One region of the Bacillus sp. T-10(2022) genome, then DNA from elsewhere that is predicted to be linked to it. Evidence: riboswitches for the same ligand, from Rfam matches in the RefSeq annotation. Region 1 holds a riboswitch; each other region holds the start of a gene.
What was found. Region 1 has a riboswitch for S-adenosylmethionine ahead of OSJ91_RS12165 (Na+/H+ antiporter NhaC family protein). Riboswitches for the same ligand answer to the same signal wherever they lie in the genome.

Region 1 (10,118 bases):
GGTAATGGATCCAAGTCGGATGGATTACCGTTGAAATATCCTAAATAAAAGTTGTACACCGCTTTTACGTTGTGTTTCAATGTTCCGTAATACCCCCGATTGGCCCAGACTTTATCCAACTTTTCAGGAAGCTTTAACTCTTCCGCGATTTCATCCGGTGTAAGACCTAAATTAGCTAATCGTATGGTTTGGTCATGAATATATTTGTACAGATCACGCTGACTTTCCAACTGCTCCAGAACATTGTCCCTTCCCCATATGGGCCATGTATGGGCCGTAACCATAGCATCTATATCTTCGTTTCCAAACAGATCAACTGTTTCATCAAGTGCTTTCACCCATTTTAAAGTATCCCTGGTTTTAGCTCCCCTTAATGTATAAATATTATGTAACGTGTGTCCGGTGTTTTCGGCTACCACTAAAGTTTTGTAATCATTGATATAATAATGCATTTCAGATGGAGCTTCCGAATCCGGCGTCAATAAAAATTTAAATGTTATTCCGTCTATTTCCACCGTTTCAATATCATCCTTCACTTCCATTGTTGGAGGTAAATAGCTAAAAGTTCCGTTACTTAATCCAGGTCCGATACCAGAAGTAACAAATCCCCTTTCATTTGCGGGTAAGAGATTTCCAAACATATAACCTGCACGGCGAGACATTATATTGCCTAAAAGAATGTTTTCACTTAGCGCTTCATCGTTAAAACCTGCAGGGACAATAATCGGCACTTTAGCTGGATTTTCAGCATATTGAGCAATGCCTTTCATACCACCGAAGTGATCCGCATGACTGTGACTAATAACAATTGCACTTACTGGGTTTTTGGGCCGATGTTCAAAATAAAGCTCCATGGCTGCTTTGGCCGTTTCAATAGTAGAAAGTGTATCCAAAACTATTAATCCTGTTTTTCCTTCCACAATGGTAAGCACTGATAAATCCTGGCCCCGAACTTGATAAACGCCATCCACCACTTTAAATAAGCCTGCTATATTTTGCAATTGAGCCTGTCTCCACAAGCTTGGGTTAACATTAAAGCTTGCCGGCTGATCTTCTTTGATGAATGAATATCGATTACTATCCCATATCACGTCACCTTTTGAATTTTTAATTGGACTCATATTCAAAGGCGCAATGAATCCTTTATGTGCATTCTTGAAATCTTCCTTATCTTTAAAATTCAACTGTTCATAAAAAGCCTTATTTGCTGAAATTGTTGCATCTGTCGCCGGCATCGGCTCATCTGACGCAGCCTTTGTAACAGAAGACCCTGCCAGTAAAACAAAAACAATGGGAACGGATACAATTCCTTTAATAATAGATGCTTTGGACATTTCATACCCCTTTCTAAGTAGATATCATTTCTATTTTACGAATGTTGAAGCATATTTTTTAGATTTTTTTGAATAATATGAATTTATTTTATAATTAATTTGCCTTTAAGTATATTTCCTATTTCTAATGGTAACTTCAATTTTATTTATATAAAGGCTATGTTAAATTCTAATGTTGATATTAGAACATAAGAAAACCGCCTTGGTGAAAAGGCGGTTCATTGAACTATCGTCCCCGTAGTTAAATAAATTAGTTGTGTTTGTTTTTATTGAGTGTCTTCGTCGCTTTTGTACTCCAAAAATCACCTGGCTGACAATCCAAAGTCTTACATATCCGTTAATCATTCATTTTTTGACATTATATCTGGGCATTTTTTAATGGCTTTTGAAGTGCGTCCACAATGGCTGCGATGATACTTGTTGCTAAAATACCCATTAGACATAATGATGTAGGACCCGCTGCATCATCACTACCTGTAACTTTAGCAAGCACCCTTAAGCTTACTATTCCTAACAAAATGAGGAAAATGACTGTAAAAGTACATTTCTTTATAATCTTCAAAGATTTAAGGGATAATTCAGAGAAAGCATTGTTCTTTTCGATGTAGGTTAATAGTTTATATGCTTGATACAACGCAACAGAAAACGCAATACATAATCCGTATGCACATACTAAAAAGGGGATTAGGAAGTAAGCCGTATCTGGATGTACCCTTGCATCTCTAACGGCTATCTCAGGCAACCAGATACACAAAGCAAGCACTGCAATTCCAGCCAGAAAAATAATTACCTTTAAGAAAGTCGTTGAACCTCGTTTAACATTCATTTAAAACACCTCACTTATTTAATGACAACATGATTTTAGCATATTATTTATTGTATTACAGTAAATTTATATTGTTTTTATTTATATTATTATTGTTATTGAAATATCTCTTTAATTTTGACAAAAATAAAAAGCACTTCTCATTACAAAGAAATGCTCTTACTTTAAAATGTTAAATTTACAACTTGTTCAACAAAACTGCCCGTTTAGATTTATGTGGTCTTCTGGTGCGTTGAAGAGGCGTGTTTGTGAGGTCATTGAAGGTTTGATGGCAGGCTTTACAGCTGTAACGCTGCTGTTTCACATCTCCAGCACATGTTTTGATAACGTATTTACCAAATCGCACAGTGGGCAGACAAGACTAGCTTAATGCTTTTGTACCTGGATTTCATCAATTGCACGAATAGGAGCCGACATCGGTTTCGTTCGAGACTGCAAGAAATATACAATTTGCTGTTTACCGCTTTCATTTAATGCATTGGCGAGCTTCTTTATTTCCTTTAACTCCACGCTATATCATCTCCGAACCATCATTATATCTTTTATTATGCCCATTAATCCCTTTGTTTGTCTAACCGAAGGCTGAACAACCAAATACAAAATGCCCCTCCCGGTTGGGAAGAGCTTTTATAATCAATGCGGTATATTCAATTTACCATGACTTTTGCTTGCTGCCGGGGCCACGCCATTAACCACAAAACTGAAAACGCTGCCAAATTGTAATGGTAAACGAAGGTAGCTTTCATTCCTTATCGAAGAAAATCAACAAATTTAGACACCCCTATTTTATTAAAACGCTTGTTTTTCCTGACTAGCCATAAATTTCTTGCCATATCTATTCTGTATATATCCACTTCCTGCAAAAAGCCTTGCTCCAATTCTCTAGCCACTGTCAACCTTGGCAAAATGCTGATTCCAAGTCCAGCTTCAACCGCACTTTTTATCGCTTGTGTACTGCCAATCTCCATGTAGCTTTCTATTTTTTCTAAAACCCCATGCTCCCTTAACATGTTTTCTACGATAAGCCGTGTTCCGGAAATGGATTCACGCCAAATCATCCTTTCATTTCCCAATTCCTCTAGCTGAATTTCTTTTCTGTCTTTCCATGGGTGGTCGGATGGACATACCAATATCAATTCGTCTTCGGCGAACTTGTCTACAATGAAATCGGTGTTTTCCACAAGTCCTTCCACCAAGGCCAAATCAATGACATCGTTTGAAAGATCCTCCAGAACCCGGGGGGTATTTTTTATCGTCAATATCACTTTTATTTCTGGCTGTTGTTTTTTGAATCTCCCAAGCAAGCTCGGCAACAAATACTCACCGATAGTCAAGGAAGCCCCTACTATGAGATTTGCATTGTACTTCCCCGTCGATTGCTGAATCACTTCTTTTGAATGGTTGAAGTCATTTACTATGGCTTTTGCAAAGGGGTATAACAGCTTTCCTGCTTCTGTAACTCTCAGCCTTCCTTCCTCACGGTCGAATAACAAAGTGTTATAATAATTTTCCAGTTGATGGATCTGCCGTGTTACAGCGGGCTGTGATAGGAAACTTAACCTCGCTGCCTGGCTTATACTTCCTTCATCCACCACTAAACAAAACATTTTCAGATTTTCCAATTTCAAGAAAACGACCTCCATGTTTTTAGATAGTTTATTAAAATGATAGCATCATTAGGTAAATGGTGAAATGAAAATAGTGTGATACATTCCAAGGCTATTAATTATTGGCGGCATTCTTTATAAAACGGATAAATCTTCTGGGTATAACGTTTTGTTATACCCGATGATTTTGTTGCAATTTACCCAGCCCTTTTTCTTTGATATGTTAATGATAAGAATTAAACAAAGCATGCAAAGGAAGTGACTGATGTCAATGAAAGGACAATGGAAAATTATATTCCAATTATTTTGGACCTTTTTTAAAATAGCACCTGTCACATTCGGAGGCGGGTTTGCGATGATCCCTTTAATCGAAAAAGAAGTGGTCGAAAAGAGAAAATGGATGAAAAGCGAAGAAGTTACGGATGTTTTTGCATTATCTCAGTCCGTACCGGGAGCTGTCGCCATCAACTCCGCCACCTTTATCGGCCATCGGATTGCCGGAATGAAGGGGGCAATGGCAGCCATGATCGGTGTTTCATTACCTACCTTTTTAATTGTTCTGCTCCTGGGCATTTTGTATTTTTTCATTCATGATAACCCGAAGATAGAATCCGCATTCGTATCGATCAGAGCTTCCATAGTAGCCATCATCGCCTATGCGGCTATCAAGATTGGAAAAACGGCTATTGTAGATAAAACAACTTTCTGTATTTTAATAGTAGGAATTCCAGTCCTTTTCTTTCTGCACCCTGTGATGGTTATATTAGCAGGAGCTGTAGCTGGTATTGTGACCATCTCCATTAAGAGAAAATTAGGTTACGATGTTAAGATGGACAGAAATAAAGGAAATGAAGAAGATGTTTTCGAACCTTTCATGGGTGCTGGCATATAAGTATATCAAAAAAGGGTCTAACTAATTTTCAAGAAAGTGTGTGATAGAATGATGGAATTGTGGGAGTTGTTTAGCACCTTCTTTATTATCGGCTTTGTATCGTTTGGAGGCGGATACGCCATGATTCCCGTAATAGAATCGGAAGTCTCACAGCATGGATGGATGACGACGCAGCAATTTACTGATATCATCGCCATTTCCGGGATGTCCCCAGGACCTGTCACTGCCAATAGTGCCATTCTCGTTGGCTATTCGACTGCTGGATACGCAGGAGCCATATCATCTGCTTTCGGAATCTTGCTTCCTGCTATTATATTCGTAACCGTTATAGCCACCTTCTTCAGCAAATTGAATCATTATCCAGTTATTCAATCCATGTTCTATGGACTAAGACCCATTGTCACTAGTTTAATCCTCTTTGCAGCGATCAGCTTTGCACTTTCCAATCATATGATAGCGCTGAACTTTTCATGGCATACGATAAGCTTATTACTCGTTTTTGGATTATCGTTATTTGCCTTAATGAAATTACGTTGGCACCCAGCCTATGTAATTATTCTTTCTGGTTTAGTTGGAGTCGTCCTCTATTCATGACAAATGTCGCCTACACAACGATTATTAATATGGACCGGAATTAAGCAGATAAATTGAAGAATGATTGATACTATAAAAGTGCGAGAAAACTTGATTATGTTTATGTATTTACCATACAGAAAACACCCTGTATCCAATGATTCAGGGTGTTCAGACTGTAGACAAACTCGATGAAAATCTAGTTTGTCTACAGTTTTTTTTAGGGGTTTGTACAATTTGAACGTTGATTTCCCCTCCAGGCACTCGCTTTCCGCGGGCGGTCCGGGAGCCTCCTCGGCGCCTGCGGGATCTCCCCCTGGACTCGCTTTTCCCGCAGGAGTCTCGCACACCCGCTCCAATCAACTTTGTTTTAACTTTTAGTTCTTCGATCCATCATTTCCCGGCTGAAACCGTGGAAAACCAATCAGGATGGCAATGACGCCACAAAGTCCAATTAGTATTGGGTAATATGAATACTGCAAGATGCTTATTGGTGAAATCTTTGCTACCCCTGCTGCAACCAGCAGTTGTGCTCCATATGGTATCAACCCTTGGATACAACATGCAAATATGTCAAGCAAGCTCGCTGATTTACGCGGATCAATCCCATACTTTTCAGCGATATTTTTGGCAAGTGGCCCGGCAATGATAATCGAAATCGTGTTATTTGCCGTTGAAAGGTTTGTCAAACCAACAAGCCCGGCAATGCTGAATTCCGCCCCTTTTTTTGATTTGCTATTTCGGGTCACTAGGTGGAGTAGATAATCGATGCCGCCATTATGTTTGATTACAGCTACCATACCTGCAATTAAAATGGCAAGGAAGGAGATTTCATACATTCCCGCCATTCCTTCTCCAACTTTTTGAATGACACCCAACGGTTGATAACTTCCATCAGCCAAGCCGATAATTCCGGCAAATACGATTCCGATGGAAAGGACCAAGAACACATTGACTCCTGCCAATGCAGTGATCAATACGCAAAGATATGGAAGAATCTTCACCCAATCATAAGACTGTTGGGAGATGTCGGCTTGTTCGCCCATCGTTAAAATTCCTAGGATGACACATGTGATGATGGCAGCAGGTAAAACGATGAAAAAATTCACTTTAAACTTATCCTTCATTTTCGTTCCTTGAGTTCGAACTGCAGCGATTGTCGTATCTGAAATGAAGGAAAGGTTATCCCCAAACATCGCACCACCAATAACGGCCGCCATTGATAGGGCAAGCGAAATATCAGTTTGCTCACTAATCCCAACCCCGATAGGTGCCAGTGCAACAATCGTTCCCATGCTTGTCCCCATTGATAAAGAAATAAAACAAGCGATGATGAAAATCCCTACCATTAATAGATTTTGCGGAAAAACAGCTAAGGCAAGATTCACTGTTGATTCAACTGCCCCCATGCCATTGGCAACTTCGGCAAAAGCGCCAGCTAAAAGGAAAATGATAACCATTAACATAATATTGGCGTCCCCGGCACCTTTACAGAAGATATCAACCTTTTCATTGAATGTCTCTTTCCGATTCATCGCCAATGCAGCTGCCGATGCAATTGAAATCGCTACAATCACCGGAAATGAATAAAAATCTTTAGTGATGATTCCGGACCCTATAAATAAAATTAAAAATACGACAAACGGGATCAATGCCCATGGATTTCCTTTATTGTTTGCACTCATGATGTACACCTCTTTTTATTTTTCCCGCGACATTTGTCACAGCTCTTATTCTATTAACAGTTTTCGCAAATAACTCCAATTTGAACCTACCTGATTATCCAGTCATGGAGCTATAGCAAAAAAACTGGCATAAAAAAGACCCCTTCTATTTAACAACAAGAAGAGGTCTTTTAATTTATAAAAAACACCCTCCTTATCTTTCAGGCGAAAATCAGCCTGCTGGATTTGGCACAGCACTCCATTTAAGTCCGCTGCCGAGACATCTTCGGGCCAGTCCCTCCGTCTCTCTTGATAAGAAGATTACATTATATAATTTATCAAAAATTACGATGCCTGCCAGAAAAGTACCAGGCTGGAAACTTGCCTGAGTTCGTGACATCGAAAGTCGTTTTGAAAAGCAAATATAACAGTACAGCATTTTGTCTATTTTCGCAAGGTTAATTTTAAATTATTTTACATGGACTCCTTACTGATTATAAAGAGATCTTGACATTTGCAGTTAATCAGTTATTTTCATTTATCGGGACGGAATTCATATAAAAAAGAGGTCTAATGACCTCTCAGCAAATTTGTTGTATTAGGTTAGATGAATTATTTTTGGTCGAGTTCACTTCAGTCGATACCTCAAAGGCTTCCATCTGTTCCGAATCAAATGACTTTAAATACTGCTGCAGATATGCAGGATCATTATTGGTTGGATTCAACCAATCTTTTTCATCTTCCGGTTTAAGGATGACAGGCATACGATCATGAATGCTGGTCATTAGCTCATTAGGAACGGTTGTTATAACGGAGCACGAATAGATGCTGATGCCTTCAGGAGATTTCCAGGATTCCCAGATACCCGCCATTCCAAATGGAGCATGATTCTTCAGTTTTATTCGCATCGGTATTTTTCTTTCCGTTGTCTTCTTCCATTCATAAAAAGAGTCAGCGATTATCAAGCATCTCTTCTTCTTATACGCATTCCTGAAGCTTGCTTTCTCAGCAATGGTTTCCGCTCTGGCATTGATCATTTTGTAGCCCACTTTTTCGTCTTTTGCCCAGAAAGGAATGAGCCCCCACCGAAGATATCCAAGTCGATTCCTTGCCCCGTCATTAATGACGGAGAGCACGGATTGGGAGGGAGCAATATTGTAGCTGAATTGGTATTCCTCATCAAACGATCCTTGAATATCAAACCGATCTTTTATTTCTTCAATGTCAGTGAAAAGGGTAAAACGTCCACACATACTATCGCCTACCGTATTAGAATTTATTACAGTGTAACAAATCGAACGGACAGGCACAAATCAGCGTTCTAAAATTTTGATTTCGGTAAATGGTTGATTAAATAATTCGCTGGAAATCAAAAGAGTTCCAAGGACTTCTCTTTCATCTTCAGCTTTAATGATTTCCGACAAGATCAAGGTACTGCCATTCCTGACCGTCACTTTATATTCATTCATAAAAACCCCCCCCTAGATGGTTGTTATTATAAACCAAAAACCCACAAGTATCAGTAGTGAACTTTGGAAGAGTCTTTGTTAATCCTAAAACGGGGAGTCAAGCAATAGCCGGGGCAATTAACCACTAAAAAGACTGTCCATGAATGATTCACGGACAGCCTGGGTGCTGCCAAAGGACTTAGTTTCAATACTTATAATTGAGCATGGAGATAACATTGAGGAAAGCTGGAAGGACCAAATTGGAATTGCCCTCTTCCATATCCATTCATTATTTAAAATGCAGCAAAACTTCATTTATTAAATGTGCTGCCAATGTTACGGTTTTATTATTTTCGTCCAACGAAGGATTCACTTCCGAAATGTCAAAGGAGAGGATTTTTTCATTCGATACGATATGCCTAATAATCGCACGTACCAATTTCGGATTCAGTCCAAACGGCGATGGTGCACTTACCCCAGGTGCGTAGGCTGAATCAATAACGTCCGTACATAATGTAAGCATAATGTAGTCATTTTTATTAACGAATTCATTTATCCGCCGCTTTGTTTCATCCATTTCGTTCAATGACAAATCTTCTTCCAAAATGTAGTCGACATTACTTCTCTCAGCGGTTTCAAACAGTGCCTTCGTATTCCCCTGCTTCTGAATTCCGACACATAAATATCCACAACTTTGATCTTCGTCCAAAATCTGCTTAAACATCGTTCCTGATGAACTTTCTTTTTCATAAGGCCTCATATCAAAGTGCGCGTCAATATTAATGATCCCCAATCTAGCTTTTGGTCCAATGGATTTCCTAATCCCAAGATAATGGCCATACAGGGTTTCGTGCCCTCCCCCAAGTATGATAGGAATCGCTTTAGTCTCCAATATCCGGTCAACAGCCGATCCCAATTCGAACTGGGCGGCCTCCATTTCCGTACTTTCACATTTTACATCGCCAGCATCCACCAGCTCGGTTTGGGACGGTAAATGACAGGGTAATTTCGCCAAGTACTGCCTAATATGATCAGGACCCTCTGCAGCACCAATCCTGCCTTTATTCCTTTTGACGCCTTCATCACATTTGAAGCCAATCAACCCAAAGGTCTTTGATGCATTGGAAGAGATGGCTAATTCCGATATCGGAGCCAACCGTACTCTTTGGTGGTATCTGAAGCTGTCCATGTCAGATTGGGAATCAATTCTTCCATTCCAATATTTTGAAGTCGGATTAGTATACATAATTTCTCCTTTATTTAAAAAATTCCGAAATATCTTTTTTAAAAATTATAAATGAGATAATATATAATTACCAATACAAAAATTCAATATATCTATAGTTTAAAGCTATAGTAAGGAGAATAAATGGATCTTCGTCAACTTCGGTATTTCACTACCATCGTCCAGGAAAAGAATTTCTCAAAAGCGGCAAAAATGCTGCATATATCACAACCTTCCCTAAGTAATGCCATAATGAAATTAGAAAATGAAGTTAGTTTTCAGCTTTTGGAACGTAATACAAGGGGTCTTGAGCTTACGGAAGCAGGTGGGCTTTTTTATACGAGATCTGTTGATCTGTTAAGAAAATTCGATAATATGCAAGTGGAGCTTAAGGAAATGAAGGATGTTGGAAGCGGAACAGTATCTATAGGTTCCATAGAATCATTCAAATTTTGGTTCCCGAAGATAATCAGGAATTTTAAAACCAATTATCCTAATATTCATATAAAAGTAAGGGAAATATTAGGGGAAGAGAAAGTTTTCGATTCG
Region 2 (10,118 bases), 2.7 Mb from region 1:
TTAATGACAGACTTGGTGTTTGACAGATGCTCTTTCATCCTTACATGCAGTGTTTCAAGCCCAAGCGTAAACTGGAATGCACTTTGGGCACTTAGCGCAGGGCCTAAATCACGAAGTAACTGCACTCGGGCTTTCGTTATGAATGCAGCAGGTCCAACTGCCTCGGCGTATACCAGATTGTCGTAGCTTGGGTCAGGCTCCGTGAAGCCAGGATAATTTGGCGAGTTCCAATCGAATTTCCCTCCATCCACGATGACACCGCCCAGCGTGGTTCCATTTCCCAGAAGCCATTTTGTAGCGGAATGGATGACAATATCCGCTCCAAAATCAATTGGTCTGCATAGATATGGTGTCGCGAAGGTATTATCAATGATCAAAGGTATTCCGGCATCATGGGCGATTTTCGCTACCGCTTCAATATCAAGCACCCTCAAACTTGGATTTCCGATCGTTTCAGCAAAAATGGCTTTAGTTCTTGGCGTTATCGCCCTTTTGAAATTTTCAGGGTCATCGGGAGAAACGAACTTCACTTTGATCCCATATTTAGGAAGAGTATTTTCAAAAAGGTTATACGTACCGCCATATAATGTAGAGGCTGAAACAATCTCATCTCCAGCAGCGGCAATATTCAGGATTGAAAGTGAAATGGCCGCCATTCCGCTTGCTGTTGCCAATCCGCCGATACCGCCTTCCAATAATGCCATTCTTTCCTCAAAAACGCTGACCGTGGGATTATGAAGTCGTGAATATATATAACCATTCTCCTTTAGACCAAATAAATTCGCTGCATGGTCGGTGTCTTTGAACAAGTATGCATTGCTTTGGTAGATAGGAACTGCACGGGCACCTGTTTCATCAGCTTGCAGACCGCCATGAACACTCAATGTTTCGAAACGCAACTTTTTCTCTGACATATGATTTCACCTTTTTCTATGGATTTAGTTGGAATTATATGATACCTGGCCTTTTATAAACAAAAAAACCACTTCAATAAGAAGAGGTTTCTAGAATACACCTCATCTACCAGAGCCAACACTCTGCTGGAATTAGCACCGTATATAAATTTATACCGGTTGCCGGGCTTCGTCGGGCCAGTCCCTCCGCCACTCTTGATAAGAACTATTAAATTCTGCCGTTACTTAATTCAAAATATAGCATTTTAGAATAAATCAGTCAATGAATTGTTAGAATATTCTTTGTTTAATTTCAATCTCGCATTCAAATGTCCGCAACAAAGAAACCAACCACGGTTCTGATTGGTTTCTTAGCTGATTTCCTTAAGCAATCCGTACAAATAAGGAACGGATTGAAAGGCATATATTTTTTTGTGCAGCTGTCCTTCTTTGAAAAGCAATAAACAAGGAACACTTTCGATTTCATATGATTCGGCAATTGCTTGGACATAATTCATATTCATTTTCCCTGCCTTCAATTCCGGGAATAGCTCCAAGGATATCGTCAGCATCTTGGAGGCAACCTGACAAGTGCCGCATAAAGGGGTATATAAATATAAGCAAAAGGTTTCCCCATTTTCAACAGCAAGCTTACACTCTTCTTCTTTCCATTCCTGCATCAATTAGTCGTTCACCCTTTGACTTAAAAATTTCATTTTCACATTCATATTGGCAGATAAAAGCACAGTTGCGATATGATGTTCGGGCGAGCTTTCCACTTCTTTGTACATTTTATTAATATACAGGTGGTTCGCTTCAGGCATTTCCCTTCGGAACTGCTTTCGGAGCTTTTCTCCTGATTCATCTGCGTCAAAAAGGAGATAAACATCACGGTCCATCAATTCATCCACTAATTCATCCAGCTTAGTTAATGATATGGTCCCATTCGTACATCTTATTTCCACATCTTCATTTAAAACGGAGGCAACTTTTCTTCTATCGGAACTGCCTTCTACAATGATCACTTTATCGAATTCGCCCCACTCCATGTCATCACTCCATCTCACGAATTATGTGTGCAACTGCCACGGTACAAAATGAAAAAGAGAGCAGGCCTTTTCAGTCCCCCTCTCATTCTTTTTAACCGTTGATTAAACTCTCATACTCTTCAGCGCTCATCAAGTTTTCAATATCACTGCCATTAGATGGTTCAAGCACGACCATCCATGCCTTTTCATAAGGAGACTCATTTACATATTCAGGGTTGTCACTTAAATCTTCGTTTACTTCAACAACCTTGCCACTGATAGGTGCATAAAGCTCAGAAACGGTCTTAACGGATTCAACACTTCCGAATGGTTCGTTCGCTTTCAATTCATCGCCGATTTCCGGAAGCTCAACGAATACGATGTCCCCAAGCTCGGACTGTGCGAAAGCTGTAATTCCAATGCGCACTGTTCCATCTTCCGTTTTGACCCATTCATGTTCTTTAGTGTAACGAAGTTCTTTTGGTGTTGTTGTCATTATTAACCCTCCATATGTACATCTTATTTTATCTATTCCATTATAAGGTAGATTGTTTGTTTAAGTAAGGAATTAACCAAATATTTCGAGAAATTTTCAGTTCCAAACCTGTTCGAATTGCTCCTCTTTGAAACCTACCGTCACTTTGGTGCCGTCCGTAACAATCGGCCTTTTCAGAAGCATGCCATCTGTGGACAATATATCAAGCATCTCTGCTTCAGAAGCTTCTTTCAGCTTATCCTTTAAGCCCAGCTCGCGATATTTTTGACCGCTAGTATTAAAAAACTTCTTCAACTCCAAATTGCTGTTTTTATATAGTTGTTCTATTTCTGTTCGCGAAGGCGGATTTTCCGCTATATGGATTGCTTCATATTGCAGTTCATGATTATCCAGCCACTTCTTTGCGTTACGGCATGTGCCGCATTTTGGGTACCAATATAATGTTAAGCCCATCATTTCACCACCTATCAATAGAATACCCGTTTTCATCACGCAATACAACGAATTGTCTTTTGAATTTCCAATACGATTTCATCAAAGGAAATAAAGGGAATGCCTTTTCGGGCATTCCCTTTACTGATTATGATTCATTGCTTAAAGAGCATATTTTTCAGCTTCGATTACCTTCACGGAAGCTTCACGCTTTTTCGCAATGACATTGATCGGATTATGTCTTGTCAGCTTGCGGAGCGACGCAAGCATGATGCGAAGAGTATCGCCTGTTTCCACTGCGATTAACGTTTCCTTTGCGTGCTGTTCTATTTCATTGAAAGCTTCCTGAACGAAGATTTCAGTGTAAAGCACTTTTTGTTTGTTCTTCTCCAGACCTGTAGCTGCTATTGCTTTTTCCGTACGCAATACCACGGATTCCGCTGCATAAGCAAGGGATGCGATATCAGCAATGTTGGAGAGGATCTCTTGTTCTTGATCAAGAGCTTTGCCGTATTTCTGTGCAGCAAGGCCAGCTGCCAGAATCCCAATTTTCTTAGCGTTTCTAACAAGCATTTTTTCTTGTGCCAATGGCTCATCGCCAGGTTCTTCCGGCATCATCATCATTAATTCCTCTTGAAGGCTTTGAGCCTTTTGAAGAAGCGGCAATTCCCCTTTAAGTGCTTTCTTCAGGAAAGTTCCAGGGACAAGCAATCGATTGATTTCATTTGTACCTTCAAAGATCCGGTTAATCCGGGAATCACGATATGCTTTTTCAATTTCATACTCCTGCATGAAACCATAGCCTCCATGAAGCTGTACGCCTTCGTCCGTAACATAATCCAACACTTCGGAAGCGAAGAATTTATTCAATGAACACTCAATGGCATATTCAGCGATTGCTGCCGCCATTGATTTCCCATCTTTCACTTGCTCATCCGTCAATTTGCTTTGCCTTTGTTCATAAAGGCCAACGGTACGGTATACAGAGCTTTCTGCTGCATAAATTTTGGATGCCATTGTTGCAAGTTTTTCTTTCGTCAAGTTAAAATCGGAAATTTTCGTTTTGAACTGTTGACGTTGATTCGTATAAGCTGCTGTAATCTCAAGGGCACGTTTAGATCCGCCGACAGCACCGACGCCTAATTTATAACGGCCGATATTCAGGATATTGAAAGCGATGACATGTCCTTTTCCGGCTACACCCAAAAGGTTTTCGACTGGTACATGTACATCTTCAAGGATTAATGTACGTGTAGATGAGCTTTTGATTCCCATTTTCTTCTCTTCAGCACCAGTTGATACGCCATCATAATCACGCTCAACAATGAAAGCGGAGAATTGTTCGCCGTCAATTTTGGCGTATACACAGAAGACATCTGCAAAACCTGCATTTGTAATCCATTGTTTTTCCCCATTTAGAATATAGTGTGTTCCTTCGGCATTCAATTTCGCTGTCGTTTTTGCTCCCAAGGCATCTGAACCTGAGCTTGGTTCCGTTAAGGCATACGCAGCAATCTTCTCACCCGTTGCCAGTAAAGGGAGATATTTTTTCTTTTGTTCTTCATTCCCGAATAATACGATCGGCAAAGATCCGATACCTACATGTGCACCATGCGTAATTCCAAAGCCGCCTGAAAGTGCCATTTTTTCTGTAATCAATGCCGAACTGATTTTATCAAGACCCAATCCACTGTATTCCTCAGGAACGTCAGCACCAAGTAAACCGATTTCACCTGCATGCTTCAGTAATTTAACGGAACGGTCAAATTCATGGTTTTCCAAATGTTCAACCTGCGGCAGAATTTCATTCACTACGAAATCCTCGGCAGTTTTGGCGATCATTTTATGCTCATCAGAATAATCTTCCGGTGTAAACACTTGATCATACGTAATATCTTCTACTAAAAAGGCTCCGCCTTTAATGAGGTTATCTGTAGTTTGATTGGACATGTTATTTCCTCCTAATTATTTAAGATAGTAAACCCGCCGGAAGCATGACAGCTTCCGGGAGGGGTAGGATTACGCCAATAATTCAAATACTCCAGCAGCACCCATTCCGCCGCCGATACACATTGTCACGACTCCGAACTGTTGGTTTCTGCGCTTCATTTCATGTAGCAGGCTTAATGTCAATTTTGCCCCCGAACATCCTAGTGGATGGCCTAAGGCAATGGCTCCGCCATTTACATTGACAATCTCTTCATCCAAACCGAGCTCACGAATGATTTGAATGGATTGGGAAGCAAAGGCTTCATTCAATTCAAATAAACCAATATCCGATAACTCAAGACCCGCTAGCTTCAAAGCTTTAGGAATGGCTGCAATCGGTCCGATACCCATGATTTCAGGCGGTACTCCTGCTACAGCAAAGGAACGGAACTTACCTATCGGTTTCATCCCTAATGAAGAGGCCTTTTCCCCATCCATGACCATGACCGCGGCTGCACCATCACTCGTTTGTGATGAATTCCCTGCTGTTACGGATCCTGTAACAGAGAATGCAGGTCTTAGTTTTTTTAGCACTGCAGCAGTGGTGCCAGGACGAACGCCCTCATCCTGTGTAAATTTAAATGATTTTTCCTTTAACTTAAGATCTGGTCCCACTGAACGAAGGGTTACGTCAACCGGTACGATCTCATCCGAAAACTTTCCTTCTGCAATGGCCTTCGCCGCCTTTTGATGACTACGAACAGAAAATGCATCTTGATCTTCACGGGAAATGCCGTATTTTTTTGCAACGGCTTCAGCAGTGTGGCCCATACCCATATAATATTCCGGTGCCGTTTCCGCAAGTCTCGCGTTCGGACGAGTTACATGGCCCATCATTGGCAAAAGGCTCATGGATTCCGCTCCGCCTGCAATGACAGTATCACTTTGGCCGAGCATGATCCTTTCCGCTCCATAAGCGATGCTTTGCAGCCCGCTTGAACAGTAACGATTAATCGTTATGGCCGGTACTGTATAAGGCAATCCTGCCAATGCCCCAATGTTACGAGCCATGTTCAATCCTTGCTCCGCTTCAGGCATTGCACAACCGATAATCAGGTCATCGATGGTGCCTTCATAATTCCCTGCACGCTTTAACGTTTCCTTTACAACAAGAGCCCCTAAATCATCAGGACGTACACTGGCAAGAGAACCTTTTTTCGCTCTTCCTACCGGAGTCCTTGCTCCAGCTACTATTACCGCTTCTTTCATGAGGATCCCCCTTACTCATTTTTAAGCTATCGATCTATTAATCTTTGTTTTGGCCATTTCTTCGTCTATTTCAATTACGGAGTGGTTTGCCTTTAACAAGCATATGCTGCATCCTAGCCTGGGATTTCGGAGTCGAAATCAGTTTTAGGAATGCCTGTTTTTCTAGGTTCAAGATATACTGTTCATCTACTTCCGTGCCAAATGGGAGTTTCCCCCCTGCCAGGACGTATGCAAGCTCTTTGGCTATGACAAGGTCATGTTCTGATAAGAATCCTGAAAGGCGCATGGATTCCGCCCCTAAAAGAAGTGCGGCATATCCCGTTTCACCTACGACAGGGATCTTTGTGCGGGCAGGAGCGGTATAACCTTGTTCATGCATGGAAAGTACCGCCTGTTTCGCATCATATAGCTGATGATCCGCATTCACGCTTATTCCGTCCGCTGAATTAAGGAAATTATTCCCTCTAGCTTCCTCGGCGGAGGTTGAAACTTTTGCCATGGCGACCGTTTCAAATACTCGGTTGGCCACTTTCTGTAAGTCGAAGTCGACGCCCTTCGGCATATTCCTCAACGTCTTCACATAAAGTTCTTTAGTCCCGCCGCCGCCTGGGATCAAACCTACACCAGCTTCCACTAGTCCCATATACGTTTCAGTCGTTGCCTGAATGCGCGCTGCCGGAAGGGACACTTCAGCACCCCCGCCAAGTGTCATATTAAACGGGGCAACCACTACAGGAACTGCACTGTACTTGATTTTAAGCATCGCCTTTTGGAATTGGCTGATGACCATATCGAGTTCAAAAATATTGTCATCCTGCGCTTCCATCAGCATCATTGCAATATTAGCGCCTACACAGAAATTCTTTCCTTGGTTTCCGATGACCAAGCCTTTAAAATTCGCTTCCGCTTCGTCGACCGCCGCATTGATCATTTGGATGATATCCAGACCGATTGCATTATTCGGTGAAGTGAATTCAAGAAGAGCCACTCCATCGCCGATATCCATCAAGCTTGCACCACTGTTTTTCTTGATTACGCCTTTTTGCTTCTTGATCGCTTTAAGATTGATCACTTTAGGATTTGCAACAAGTTCCTTATATTCACCATTATCATAATAGTGAACTATGCCATTTTCTTCTTTATAGAAAGAAGTGATGCCTTTAGCGAGCATATCCTTCACCCATTGCGGAACGGTGATGCCTTCCGCTTCCATTCGGGCTACCGATTTTTCTACCCCTATCGCATCCCATGTTTCAAAAGGGCCTGTGGACCATCCGAAGCCCCATTTCATCGCTTGATCGATCGCCACGATATCATCCGCAATCTCCCCAAGCAGCTGGGCAGAATACACAAGCGCCGGATTCAGAACATTCCAAAGTAATTGGCCGGCACGGTCTTCGCTATAAACAAGCGCTTTCATTTTATTTTCCAAGCCCTTGGCCTGTTTAGCCATTTCGATGGAAGGCGTTTTTAATCTTTTTCGTGCATCATATTCAAGGGTTTCGGGATTCAGTTCAAGGATTTCCTTTCCTTTTTTCAAGAAAAATCCTTGGCCTGACTTGCTTCCAAGCCACCCATTCTTAAGCATTTCATTCATGAAATCGGGTATTTTGAAAACTTCTTTTTCTTCTCCATCCACCTGGTCATATACGTTTCTGGCAACATGTGCAAAGGTATCCAATCCAACCACATCAAGTGTCCGGAAAGTCGCGCTAGTTGCCCTTCCAATCAACGGACCTGTAACCGAATCGACCTCACCAACACTGTATCCGCCTTTTTGCATTTCCCGCAGAGTGACCAATAAACCATAAGTTCCAATGCGGTTTGCGATAAAGTTAGGGGTATCCTTGGCTTCGACGACACCTTTTCCCAGTACATCTTCGCCGAATCGTTTCATGTATTCGAGCACTTCTGGTGAAGTTGCTTCAGTCGGGATGAGCTCCAACAACTTAAGATAACGCGGCGGATTGAAGAAGTGGGTTCCCAGGAAGTGCTTTTGAAAGTCCTCCGAACGGCCTTCTGCCATCGCTTCAATTGAAATTCCGGAGGTATTCGATGAAACGATGCTTCCTGGTTTACGATGCTGATCAACCTGGGCAAACACACTTTGCTTAACCTCAAGCTTCTCAACGACCACTTCGATGATCCAATCGACATCCTTTAAACGACTTATATCATCTTCCAGGTTTCCTGCCTCGATCAACGCAATGTTTCCCTTAGCTGAAAGCGGAGCTGGTTTCTGTTTTAAAAGTTTCGTAATCGCTGTTTGGCTGATGCGGTTACGCACTTGTTTATTATCTAATGTCAGTCCCTTTTTCTTTTCATCCTCAGTGAGTTCACGAGGTACAATATCCAATAATAAAGTCGGAATGCCGATGTTAGCAAGGTGTGCAGCAATCCCTGATCCCATAACTCCTGACCCTAGAACAGCAGCCTTTCGTATTTGTCGAACCAAGTTCATATCCCCCTTACGCAATTTATTGAATGAATGCTCATTCATTTTTAATTCAAAAAAATTTTGAATATTTTTTCTTATTACTAATATAGAATATATTTGGAAATTCCGCAATGATTAAACAGGAAAAAAATATTTTTTTCTCCGAGTTCCTTTGGTTATTTCTCCTCCGTTCAGTAAAAAATAACCGGGGTGGAGGTGACTTATATAATGAAGCGTAAAGATAATCCTTCTAAAGCAGCCGTAAGCGCAGCAAGCGTTAAAGGCAACGCCGGCCCTGGCGCTGAACGTCAACACGGAATCAATAAAGTGAACAGCCAGAACAATCAGTTCAAAAGATAATCCTTCTTAATTTGAGCAGCCGTCCCTTATCCGGGGCGGCTCTCGCTTCCTATTTCTTGAATAGGCCTTTTAAAACGAAAGCAATATTGGCCGGTCTCTCCGCAAGGCGGCGCATGAAGTATCCATACCAATCCGTACCATAAGGAACATACACCCTTACCTTATATCCTTCTTTAGCAAGTTCGAGCTGCTTTTCATTGCGGATACCATATAACATTTGGAATTCAAATCGATCCCGGGGAATTCCCTGATCTTTGACCAATTCCCTCGTATAATCAATGATTTTGTCATCATGCGTGGCAACGGCTGTGTAATTGCCATTTTGCATATGCTTGTTGATGATTTTCTTGAAATTCTCATCCACATCTTTTTTCTCGGGAAAAGCCACTTCACTTGGTTCTTTATAAGCCCCTTTAACAAGCCTTAGATTCGGATGGTATGCATCCAGCTCCTCAATATCCTTCTCAGTCCGATACAGATAAGCTTGGATGACAGTCCCCAATTCATTATATTCAGACTTTAGATTTTTGAATACATCCAAAGTCGGCTGACAGCGCGGAAAATCTTCCATATCAAGCGTCACGAAAACCTGATGGGCCTTAGCTTCATCCAAGATCCTCCGCATGTTATTCATTACGACTCGTTCGGACACATCCAAGCCCATCGAGGTCAGCTTCAGGGATAACTGTGAATCCAGTTCATTTCTGCCAATCATGCGGATTGCTTCAATGCACTCATCTGCCATCTTCCCTGCTTCTTGTTCATCTTCAATGAATTCACCTAAATAATCAATGGTGACGGCAAGCCCTTTCCGGTTAAGATCTGCAATCACTTCACATGCCATATCCAAGGATTCTCCTGCCACGAAACGAGATGCCCCAAACCGCAGCCCGTATTTTTTCGCTGCCTTTGTCATGCCTTTGTTCTTTGATAAAAAAAGGAATAGATTTTTCAATATTCTTTCCATCTGCATTCCCCTCCAAATCATTTTGGAAAATAGATGCACAAGATTATTTTACCATTTAATTCACTTTTCAGATATTTAGAATCAAGAATAAAAAAAATCCAGAAGGGAAAATTAAGCTCGTTTAAAGAACACTTAAGGAGGTAGCAATGATGGAACAGCAAAATTCGTTTAACAGCCAACAGCAGTCCACCGGCTTTATGAAACAGCCGCCGGAAATGGTCACGGTGAAAGATAGCTTATACTTAACAGATATGCTTGCATGGAATCTGAATGCAGTTAAAAAAGCACATTTTTTTGCCACACAATG
Region 3 (10,118 bases), 1.2 Mb from region 1:
TCAAGTCCGAGAATCCTTGCCGCTTCATTGACCCTTTGCTTGATTTCCGCTTTTGGCGTTTTCCTCAGCTTTAATCCGAATGCCATATTGTCAAAGACGGTCATATGAGGATATAAGGCATAGTTCTGGAAAACCATCGCAATATCACGATCTTTAGGAGGGACATCATTGACTCGCTTGCCGTCTATGTATAAATCCCCTTGGGAAATGTCCTCCAGTCCGGCAATCATCCTTAATGTCGTTGATTTGCCGCAACCGGAAGGTCCCACAAAAACGATGAATTCCTTATCGGCAACACGAAGGTTGAAGTCTTTAACAGCCGTCACCTTTTTATCATAAATCTTGAATATATGATCTAACACTAACTCTGCCATAAAAAATCCCCCTTTTAAACTCCTGATTACTTGTACCAATTAGCTATAGTCTAAGCTATCGGTTTAGAAAAAAGTATGGGCACATTGCACAAAAAAAGGATGATATTACCTCTTTGTAATGGAAATTAATCATTCAGCAGAAATATCAAGTACGCAGTAAGGGCATGACGGAAGTTTCTAATATCGAGACCAGTTCTTTCAGAGAATTTATCGATACGGTATTGTAAGCTGTTCCGATGTATATAAAGCTGTTTGGCGGCATAGGTGGCATTGGAATTACATTCGATATACGTTTTAACTGTTTTGATAAGCTCAGTATCCTGCTTGGTCTTGCCAAGAATTTCATTGATATACCACTGTGCATTCTTAAAGGATGGATCATTTATTAATGAATGAGGGATGATGTCTGCCAAATCAGTCACCTTTAGATCCGGCAGATGCACCTGTGCCAAATCAAAACTCCTTTTCTCCTGGACCCAGTGATGGTGTAGGTCTTGATTTACAGGGTGAAAGCGTCCCGTGAACATACGGGTCTTTACATAAAAATCACTTTCAAGCGTGGAAGAAATGGCGATTAGTTCTTTATTTGATAATGGTTCATCCTTGTCGGTTTCAATTAAGACTCCTGCCGTTTCATTTTCCCAGATAATAGCTGCGTCAGATGGGACGAAAGCGAGGAAGGCCTCTTCAAAATCGGAGTTGGAAAAATCAGCATGAGTCAGCTTGAAATGAAGGAATCGAACATTCTCCCAGCTCGTTAAAGGCAATGGTGCATTCGGTTCGGATAGAAAATTTTTCCATGATGAGTCTGGATGTGCATTGAGGTTATTTGGGTTTATGGAAGGAGCAAAAAGCAGTTCCAATAAACGGATTTCCTCGGCTGTGATTTCTGAACGGGGAATGCCAAGTATACTTCTGGAGTCTTCGAACCAAACATATTCAGAAATATCATCAGTATCCTTTTTATTGGTAAGAGCGTTCGGGAATTTTTGTTTAAGAATTTCAAGCATCGGTTCCACCTTCTTTCTCCCTTTCCATATCATTATAGCGAAAAAGAATAAAGTTCAAAAGATTAGGATATTGCTAGTTTTTCCGAAAGGGAAATAAAAGAAAAGTTGCAAGTATTATTAATGTTAGGAAAGGGTATTGCGTATGCTTTATGGAATATCGTTAAAAGGAGGAGATCTTATGAACATTTTAATATTGGGCGGTACACGCTTTTTAGGCAGGTATTTAGCAAAAGCTGCAATAGGGAAAGGGCATGATGTTACACTTTTTAACCGTGGAAGCGATCCTTATGTCTTTCCCGAAATAGAACAGTTAAAAGGGGACCGCGACGGGAATTTGGAAATATTGAAAGGAAGACAGTGGGATGCAGTCATTGACACATCAGGATTTATCCCTCGAACTGTATCGAAATCCTGTAGATTGCTTAATCAAGTTAAACATTATACATATATTTCAAGCATCTCAGTTTACAGTGATCCGACCGAGCCAGGAATTGATGAAAATGGAGAAGTTCATACACTAAATGAAGATAAAGCAGAAGAGATCACCCGTGGAACTGCTGGACCGATATACGGTGAATATTATGGACCGTTAAAATCATTAAGCGAAAAAGCAGCTGAAAAACAACTGCCGGGGAAAGTCCTGTCAATTCGCGCCGGGCAAATAGTGGGTCCATATGATTACACTGACAGATTGCCGTACTGGCTTAAAAGGATAGCGGAAGGGGGAGAAATTTTATCTCCTGGACGCCCTGGACGTCCAATCCAAGTTATCGATGCAAGGGACTTGGCCCAATGGATCATCCAAATGATAGAAAAAAGCATGACAGGTACGTATAATGCCGTTGGCCCAGATTACACACTGACTATGGGGCAATTACTTGAAGGCTGCAAAAAGGTAACAGGAAGTAACGCTGATTTTACATGGGTATCTGAAAAATTTTTAAATGACAATAAAGTAGAGCCGTGGGGAGAAATGCCTTTATGGATACCAGAAGAATTTCCTTTACCTGGAGGAAAGGAACCTTTGAATGGGTTCTTGGCTGTCGATAACGGTAAAGCCATCAATAATGGACTAACATTCCGTCCCTTATCAGAAACTCTCGAAGATATATGGAATTGGGAAAAGTGCCGTCCGGAATCTGCCGATAGAAAAGCAGGCATTCACAGACAACATGAAAGTGATCTCCTTGGATTATGGAAACAGACAGTAGGTTGAAACCTTCTTTTATTATTTTTAAATAAACAATGTGAAGTAAATTAAAAAACGATGGGGTAAAAACCCCATCGTTTTTTAGTCTATGGATCTGCTTGCATGTTTTGCGAGGATTTCAAGGTTTTCCATGGCGGCTGCCACTTTTTCCTTGTTGATATCAGGGAAAAGAAGATGGATGTCTTCACCTTCTTTGACAGAGTGGGCTGCAATTTGTTGAAGTTCCGCCTTATGTTCAAACGTCAGGCCAATATCAAGCAATGTCATCGGCAGTTTAAGCACCTGGTAGATTGGCAGCAATTGTTTGATTTCCGAGAATTTCCCTTCTAACACAAGCTGGACTAAAATGCCATATGCCACTTTTTCCCCGTGAAGTAAATGATGCGCTTCCGTGATGGTAGTCATGCCATTATGAATGGAGTGGGCACCGGCAACGCGCAGGTACTGGCCGCCAAAGCCGCCAACTAGACCGCTGGTGATGATATTCGTTTCAATTACACGCTGCAGCGCATCTGTCCATTTACCCTTTTCCAAATCAGCTAGGGCTTCCTCGCCATATGTCAATAAAACTTCCTGGCATTGCCTTGCGGCTATATGGGCCATTTCAATACAAACGGACTTCGTGGCAAGCTTTTCGACGAGTGCATTGCCCTCGTACCATTTCGCCAATGTATCGCCGATTCCCGCACGTAAATAGTTAATCGGCGAATTAAGGAGAATTCCCGGTTCAATAAATAACATCCAAGCGCTTTTTTCATGAATATCATAGCGAACATATGAACCATTATCATCATAAATGACACTCAACGGTGTCCAGGCAGCGCAGGTGGAAGCCAAGGTTGGAATGAGGATGATTTCCTTTTGAAGCAAGTTTCCGGCCGATTTGACGAGGTCGAGCAACTTACCGCCGCCAATGCCGATTAATGCATCCGCACCATGTTCTAGAGCAGCCTTCTTGACGCGTTCAATTTCCGGGTCACTGCATTCCCCGCCGTATGTGAAAAAGATCTTCTCAATATTTTCTAAGGAAGGAAAAAAGGGTTCAGCAACTTTCCATGATTTTCTTCCATGAATAACGAGCACTTTACGAATGTTGCCATTACTCAGTTTTGCTTCCAGGTTTTCAAGGACATTAGCTTTACAGGCATAATAAGCGGGGCCGCTGCGGACCTCCAGTAAGGTATTCATATTCGTTCTCCTTAATGAAAGGCCTGTTCCCGGTAAAGGGGAAGCAGGCCTCGATTATTTGATCAATTCATCCAGTCTGGTTTTCCGAAACCGGCAAATTTGTCATCGATCACTTTTTCAAACTGGTCGGATTCCACTACTGATTTAATATCCTTGGCAAATTGAGCGTCTACATCTTTTGTATTCACTGCAACAACGTTTCGATACATATCCGGCATTTTTTCTAAAACAAGGGCATCCTGGAGCTCCATTTTCGCTGCAAGAGCGAAGTTTCCAGGGACCGCCGATAGGTCAACACTGTCTGTTGCACGGGGCAACTGAGCGGATTCCAATGGTTTTAGTTGGATGTTTTTTGGATTTTTCGTTACATCCTTTTCAGATATTTTTAAAGGATCGACATCTGGATCGACTTCAAGCAACCCTTCATCCACAAGCACTTTTAGTGCACGTGCGAGGTTAACCGGATCATTGGGCACTGCAAGGGATGTACCGTCTTTTATTTCTTTCAATGATTTATACTTGTTCGAATATATGCCCATAGGTGCTGTTGGAACTATGATAAGGTCGGAAAGCTTTAAATCATTTTCTTTAGCGAAGTTATCCATGTACACTTTATGCTGGAAAAGGTTGGCGTCGATCGAGTTGTTGCCGAGCGACTTATTGGGCTGGATATAGTCGGTGAATTCGACGATCTCTATTTTGTATCCGAGATCTTCCAGACCTGGTTTGATGGCCTCCTTAACCATATCGGCGTACGGCCCGGTAGTAGCCCCGATCTTCAATTCTTTTTTGTCTTCAGTACTTGGGGATGCATCATCGCTCCCGCAAGCTGCCAAGCCAAGTGCAAGTGCACAGACTGATAATAACGAAGCTATTTTCTTCATTTGAAATTCCTCCTGAGTAATGAAATGTATTGAATCATTGAAAAAATGACTGATCCTATCGTTTATTAACCATGTATGAGACTTTGTCACCAACCATTTGAATGAGTTGCACAAGGCAGATCAGCACGACGATCGTCGTGATCATGACTGTGTTGTCATAACGGTAATATCCGTACCGGATGGCCAGGTCGCCAATTCCGCCTCCGCCGATTGTGCCTGCCATTGCTGAGTAACCGATAAGCGAAATGGTCGTTAATGTCAGTCCTTGAATGATTCCCGGTTTTGCCTCTGGAAGAAGTACATCCTTAATGATCATCCATGGAGTGGCACCTACGGCTATTGCAGCTTCAATCACTCCTCTGTCTATTTCACGTAATGCCGTTTCAACAATCCTTGCAAAAAAAGGTATTGCGGATACGGAAAGGGAAACAGAAGCCGCTCTTGGCCCTATCGTCGATCCCGTAAGCAGGTCCGTTAAAGGAAGGAGGGCGACCAAGAGAATGATGAACGGGATTGAACGGACAATATTGACAGCGAAACCGAGAGATCGATTCACGATGCTATTTTCAAAAAATAAATTCCTGGTTGTCGTAAACAGCAATACTCCAAGCGGTAAACCGATCAGCAGGGCTACTGCAAGAGAGACGCCGACCATATAAATCGTTTCAAGAAAGGCTTTATTAAGATCAGGTAAAATATTCACGATGGGATTAAGCAGTGACATGTTTTAACACCTCCACAGAACTGGATCGATTTTTTATATATTCCAATGCCGAATGAATTTGGGCGGCATCGCCAATTAGCTCGATGATTAAAATGCCTAAAGGAACATCCTGGATATACTCAATTTTACCGTGTAAAATATTACCCTTTACTGCATGGGATTGGAGAGTATCCGAAAGAATCGACTCACCGGCGGTTTGCCCTTCGAATTGAATTTTAATAATGGTACCTTCACTTTCTTCAATCAAGTGCGAAGGGAGTTCGAAATCCAGTACACTGCTAATGAATTGCTTCGTTAACTCCTGCTTAGGCTGTGAAAATATTTCATAAACGGGTCCTTCTTCAATTACCCGGCCATCCTGCATGACAGCGACTCGGTGGCATAGTTCTTTGACCACTTCCATTTCATGTGTAATCAACACGATGGTGATACCAAGCTCACTGCTTATCTTTTTCAATAACTGTAAAATCGCTTTTGTTGTTGTTGGATCAAGGGCTGAAGTCGCTTCATCACATAATAGTACAGTGGGGTCATTTGCTAAGGCTCGAGCTATGCCGACCCGTTGCTTCTGTCCACCGCTAAGCTGTGCCGGATAGACATCTTTCTTATCGCTGAGCCCTACGATTTCCAACAATTCCAATACACGTAACCTGATTGCGTCCTTCGATCGATGCGCCGCCTTTAAGGCGAAAGCGACATTTTCATAAACGGTTTTTGAACTGACCAGGGAAAAATGCTGGAATATCATTCCGATTTTTTGGCGTTGCTTACGAAGCTCTTTACTTGATAAAGAGGTTAAATCAATGCCGTCGATGATGATATTCCCACCTGTCGGTCGTTCAAGCAAATTCAAGCAGCGGAGTAATGAGCTTTTTCCAGCTCCGCTGTAGCCGACAATTCCATATACTTCGCCAGTTTGGATGGTCAAAGATACGTTATCCACTCCGATAACTCGGTTTTTCTTCGAGACGTATTCCTTTCGGACTGAACGGATTTCAATCATGAGCTTTCCCCCTTAAACATTAAAAAAGCTGCCTCTATCATTCAGAAAGAGGCAGCGAAATCATATCTCGTCTTATCTTTCAGAATTCAATCATTCTGCAGGAATTGGCACCGTTCCCTAAGGGCGGTTGCCGGACATCACAGGGCCTGATCCCTCCGTCACTCTTGATAAGTAATTTATTATTTTAGAATATTTCAAGTTTTATAATATAATCTATATTATTTGTAAAATCCGACAATGTCAATCGTTTCTTTGATTTTTTTTGTCGTTAAATTTGGTACAGTCCTTTAAAACGATTCATGGAAAAAGGGCTATTATGCAATAATCCAGCATTTACATCCAGGCTATTTATTCCAATATTTCCTTGTCAAAAAGGTAAAGTGGTACTACATTTATTATAGTAAAGTTAAAAAAAGGAAGGTAAAACTATTTTTGTACAATGATGGGAGGCAATTGAATGATAGAAATTAAGTCGATAAATGATGTGGTTTGTGTGCACGGGACTCCTGGCGGGAACAAGTCGGGGATGAGTGTTAATGTTTTTTTAACGGATGGACTATTGATAGATACTGGCGCACAGATTTTATTGGAAGAGCTTATTCCGTTCTATGAGTCCGCAGACTTCGACTCAGTGGCCCTGACTCACTATCATGAAGACCATACGGGGGGCGCTGCCTGGATACAGGAACATAAAAAGGTGCCGCTTTTCATTCACCCGATGTCGGTTGAGGTTTGTGCAAGGGATGCTGTATATCCTGAATATCGCAAAATTTTCTGGGGGAAGAGAGACGCCTTTAAAGCTGAGCCGCTAGGGGAGGCCATTCATTCACGCACCCAAACGTGGGAGCCGATTTTTACCCCCGGCCATGCGAAGGACCATATGGTGTATTTGAATCACAGTAATGGCATGCTCTTTTCAGGAGACCTTTTCGTAACACCAAAGACAAAGCTTGTCTTACGGGAAGAGTCTGTCCCGGTCATCATCGATTCCATAAAAAGATTACTTCAATATGACTTCGGGGAAGTGTTTTGCTGCCATGCTGGGCATGTCCCTGATGGGAAGGAAATGTTCGGGAAAAAGCTGGATTATTTGGAGAACCTCCAAGGTGAAATTTTACGCTTGCATTCTCAAGGGCTGACCGTACATGAAATCCAGCAGGTCGTTTTACCGAATCGCTATCCCCTTATCGAGATATCTGGGCATGAATGGGATTCAGAGCATATCATTACATCGATATTAAACGAAAATATTTTGAGTGCAAGGGAGAATCGAACTATTTGAATGTTAACGGTCTGACTGATATAAAGGAGAGCTCTCCATAAGAGAGCCCACATAATTCATTTATTGATATTGGGATCTGTTTCATCATAAAAATCATGTGCTTCTTCGATGTTCTGAAGGTCAGCGACTTCATACACATTTCCGCCCGCCATTCCTTCATTGATGATACGGTCGATATCAAGGTAAACGGAGTCCTTGCCATCATATTCGGTATCCTTCAAAAATGTCATTTTTTCTTTATCCAAAATAAATCCCTCCTAGCCTTTTCTTTAGTTTAGGCAAAGGAGTTTTTTTTATTCTGTTTAGGGATTTCATGAATGTAAAGGCGGTTCATTCATATACATGGAAGATCATTAAATCATGTATCATGCTTTTGAGTTTGGCTTCATCTGTTTCGGAAGGCGGATTGGCTGTCCACTCGATGGATCCATCTTTATGATACAAGGCTTGGATTGCCTGCTTGTTGAAATAAAAGGAAATTTTCCATCCTGGCAGATTCTTATGCAGTGGTGCCCATTGAAAATGAGTAATCATATGTATTACCTCCATATATACAGTTTCTCCTTTAATTATAATGGAAAACGGCAGCTGGAGGTGTTATTTAATTGTCAGGCTGGGGAAAGTTAATTCAATAAAAAGATTTTTTAAATGCAAAAGCCTGTTTGTTTCAATTTCCTCCTCATCGAATTGCATGGGCTTTGAGTTCACTTCGTATATGAAGAGCGAGCCTGATTCGTCTTCCCCTATATCCATGGAAAACTCTCCGAGAAATCCGATTTTTTTTGATAGTATCTCTCCGCTTTTTTGGGCGATTTTCGCTAATTTTCGATTCAGGCTTCTTGATTGCAGGTCTTGATAAGGAAAAATCTTACCCCCTTGGGGAGTGTGGGTGGTGATTTCCTGGGTTTGTGACATCCTTACCGCTTTGCCGGTCACTTTATAAAAACCTTTTTCATAATGGACCAGAATCCGGTAATCATAACGATGTCCAAAAAGTTTTTTTGGTATGATCGCCTGTTGAGCAAGGTAGCTCCTTTTTAATAGCTCCCTTTTTTTTGTTTCCCAGAATGACGTGAAATCGGGGAAGGACTCACTATGCTTTAAGCTATTGAACAATAGTGTATCATCATCATTTTTGATTATGGTATAAATGCCTTTACCTTGGCTTCCTTTGCAGGGTTTAAGGTATATATGCCTGTAGGTCTCCAGGAAAGTATCAAGGCAGCCGCTGTTTCGCAAGACCATGGTGGGCGGGAGGTGATTGGTGAGGGATCCTTCTTCCAACAATGCTTCGAACATCACATATTTATCTATGAAACAGGGGTTGAAAAGATTCATTGGGTATTCTTTAAAATATTTGATGAGTTGTTGGAATTCCCCTGACGCCTCATAGCTCCTCGAGGGGATTCGGTTATAGACGATGTCAGGGAAGGGCACTTTACATTCGATCCACTTGTTTGAAATGGAGGAAAAAACATACCCTCTCATCGATTCGGAATGAAGGGCATTTCCTGTGAATACATACGCCAATATTCCATGTTTCAATAAATATAGTGATAGGTCCCGAAAAAGGGTCAGGTTTCCACCCAAACCTGATTCCTTTTTGGGATTGGAAACAGTCAGTATGCCGACAGCAAGCATCCGGTTACCTGGAAATATGGTGATTGGAAATAGGGGTTGATTCGTATGTTCCTTATTATAGCTGATTACCTCTTCGGCAGAGCCGGCGAAAAGTTCCGCATTCTCTTGATTGTGGTACCAATTTTCAGTGGGGATATCGTAAAAAATGTTCATCGCGGCACACTGATTGATTTCGTAATCGTCTGTTCCGTAAGATAAATGGCGTAATCAAGGCTAAGCTTTCTGGTCAGCAATTCGAAATCCTTGAGTTTTGGATGGGAGAAGATGGAACGTCCCGGTTTGGAATTGGCTTCAAACATCCAAACCTGCCCTTTTTTATCCAATCCAAAATCAAATCCTATTTCTGCAACGATTCCGTCCAAGTTCTTTTCTATACTGTCACTTAAAATCAGTGCGGCTTCCGATAGCTTACGTTCGACTTCTTTCGCCTCATCGTCATCTCCAAACAGTTCGGCAACCGTTTTGATCACACCCCCGCTTTTAATATGGGTCGTGACGCTGCCGGCACCGGCGATTTTTGCGGCGATAGCGGTTACCTGCCATTTTCCATTACTGTCCTTGTTCGTATGGACCCGGAAATCCACTGGACGTTTTTCAGATCGAATTAATGGGATGCCCTGCTGCACGATAAGATTCTCAAGCGGCCGGTCGTGAAAAATATGTTTAACGATGGATTCCAGTGTGGAAAACTTTTGCAGTTTATTTTCTTTTGCTTCATTTGTATAGCGGCAATAGTAAACATTCTCATGCTTATCATAAAGAATTTGGTGAATCCCTAGGCCGAGGCTGCCGTGAATGGGCT

Region 2: it holds a riboswitch for S-adenosylmethionine, as region 1 does, so the genes downstream of both, OSJ91_RS25720 (O-acetylhomoserine aminocarboxypropyltransferase/cysteine synthase family protein) here and OSJ91_RS12165 (Na+/H+ antiporter NhaC family protein) in region 1, are expected to answer to the same signal.
Region 3: it holds a riboswitch for S-adenosylmethionine, as region 1 does, so the genes downstream of both, OSJ91_RS06275 (methionine ABC transporter ATP-binding protein) here and OSJ91_RS12165 (Na+/H+ antiporter NhaC family protein) in region 1, are expected to answer to the same signal.

What each region holds. Positions count from the first base shown of each region.
Region 1 covers NZ_CP113518.1:2,493,273-2,503,390, reverse strand. Annotated here, with positions in the region: gene OSJ91_RS12195 (alkyl/aryl-sulfatase) at 1-1,334, opposite strand, end outside; gene OSJ91_RS12190 (DUF2975 domain-containing protein) at 1,693-2,160, opposite strand; partial or broken gene OSJ91_RS12185 (IS1595 family transposase) at 2,375-2,670, opposite strand; gene OSJ91_RS12180 (LysR family transcriptional regulator) at 2,910-3,788, opposite strand; gene OSJ91_RS12175 (chromate transporter) at 4,033-4,659, shown strand; gene OSJ91_RS12170 (chromate transporter) at 4,708-5,253, shown strand; gene OSJ91_RS12165 (Na+/H+ antiporter NhaC family protein) at 5,610-6,917, opposite strand; SAM riboswitch class I at 7,108-7,215, opposite strand; gene OSJ91_RS12160 (SOS response-associated peptidase) at 7,478-8,149, opposite strand; gene OSJ91_RS12155 (hypothetical protein) at 8,210-8,365, opposite strand; gene hutG (formimidoylglutamase) at 8,634-9,590, opposite strand; gene OSJ91_RS12145 (LysR family transcriptional regulator) at 9,714-10,118, shown strand, end outside.
Region 2 covers NZ_CP113518.1:5,184,058-5,194,175, forward strand. Annotated here, with positions in the region: gene OSJ91_RS25720 (O-acetylhomoserine aminocarboxypropyltransferase/cysteine synthase family protein) at 1-914, opposite strand, end outside; SAM riboswitch class I at 1,014-1,119, opposite strand; gene OSJ91_RS25725 (thioredoxin family protein) at 1,265-1,573, opposite strand; gene OSJ91_RS25730 (toprim domain-containing protein) at 1,577-1,942, opposite strand; gene gcvH (glycine cleavage system protein GcvH) at 2,034-2,417, opposite strand; gene OSJ91_RS25740 (arsenate reductase family protein) at 2,514-2,870, opposite strand; gene OSJ91_RS25745 (acyl-CoA dehydrogenase family protein) at 3,012-4,799, opposite strand; gene OSJ91_RS25750 (acetyl-CoA C-acetyltransferase) at 4,869-6,047, opposite strand; gene OSJ91_RS25755 (3-hydroxyacyl-CoA dehydrogenase/enoyl-CoA hydratase family protein) at 6,118-8,502, opposite strand; gene OSJ91_RS25760 (YuzL family protein) at 8,710-8,844, shown strand; gene OSJ91_RS25765 (proline dehydrogenase family protein) at 8,894-9,811, opposite strand; gene OSJ91_RS25770 (hypothetical protein) at 9,961-10,118, shown strand, end outside.
Region 3 covers NZ_CP113518.1:1,286,652-1,296,769, forward strand. Annotated here, with positions in the region: gene OSJ91_RS06245 (ABC transporter ATP-binding protein) at 1-374, opposite strand, end outside; gene OSJ91_RS06250 (PucR family transcriptional regulator) at 500-1,384, opposite strand; gene OSJ91_RS06255 (NAD-dependent epimerase/dehydratase family protein) at 1,563-2,600, shown strand; gene OSJ91_RS06260 (iron-containing alcohol dehydrogenase family protein) at 2,676-3,782, opposite strand; gene OSJ91_RS06265 (MetQ/NlpA family ABC transporter substrate-binding protein) at 3,845-4,666, opposite strand; gene OSJ91_RS06270 (methionine ABC transporter permease) at 4,722-5,390, opposite strand; gene OSJ91_RS06275 (methionine ABC transporter ATP-binding protein) at 5,377-6,393, opposite strand; SAM riboswitch class I at 6,463-6,567, opposite strand; gene OSJ91_RS06280 (MBL fold metallo-hydrolase) at 6,851-7,675, shown strand; gene OSJ91_RS06285 (hypothetical protein) at 7,732-7,920, opposite strand; gene OSJ91_RS06290 (YheE family protein) at 8,006-8,209, opposite strand; gene OSJ91_RS06295 (YheC/YheD family endospore coat-associated protein) at 8,273-9,469, opposite strand; gene OSJ91_RS06300 (YheC/YheD family endospore coat-associated protein) at 9,466-10,118, opposite strand, start outside.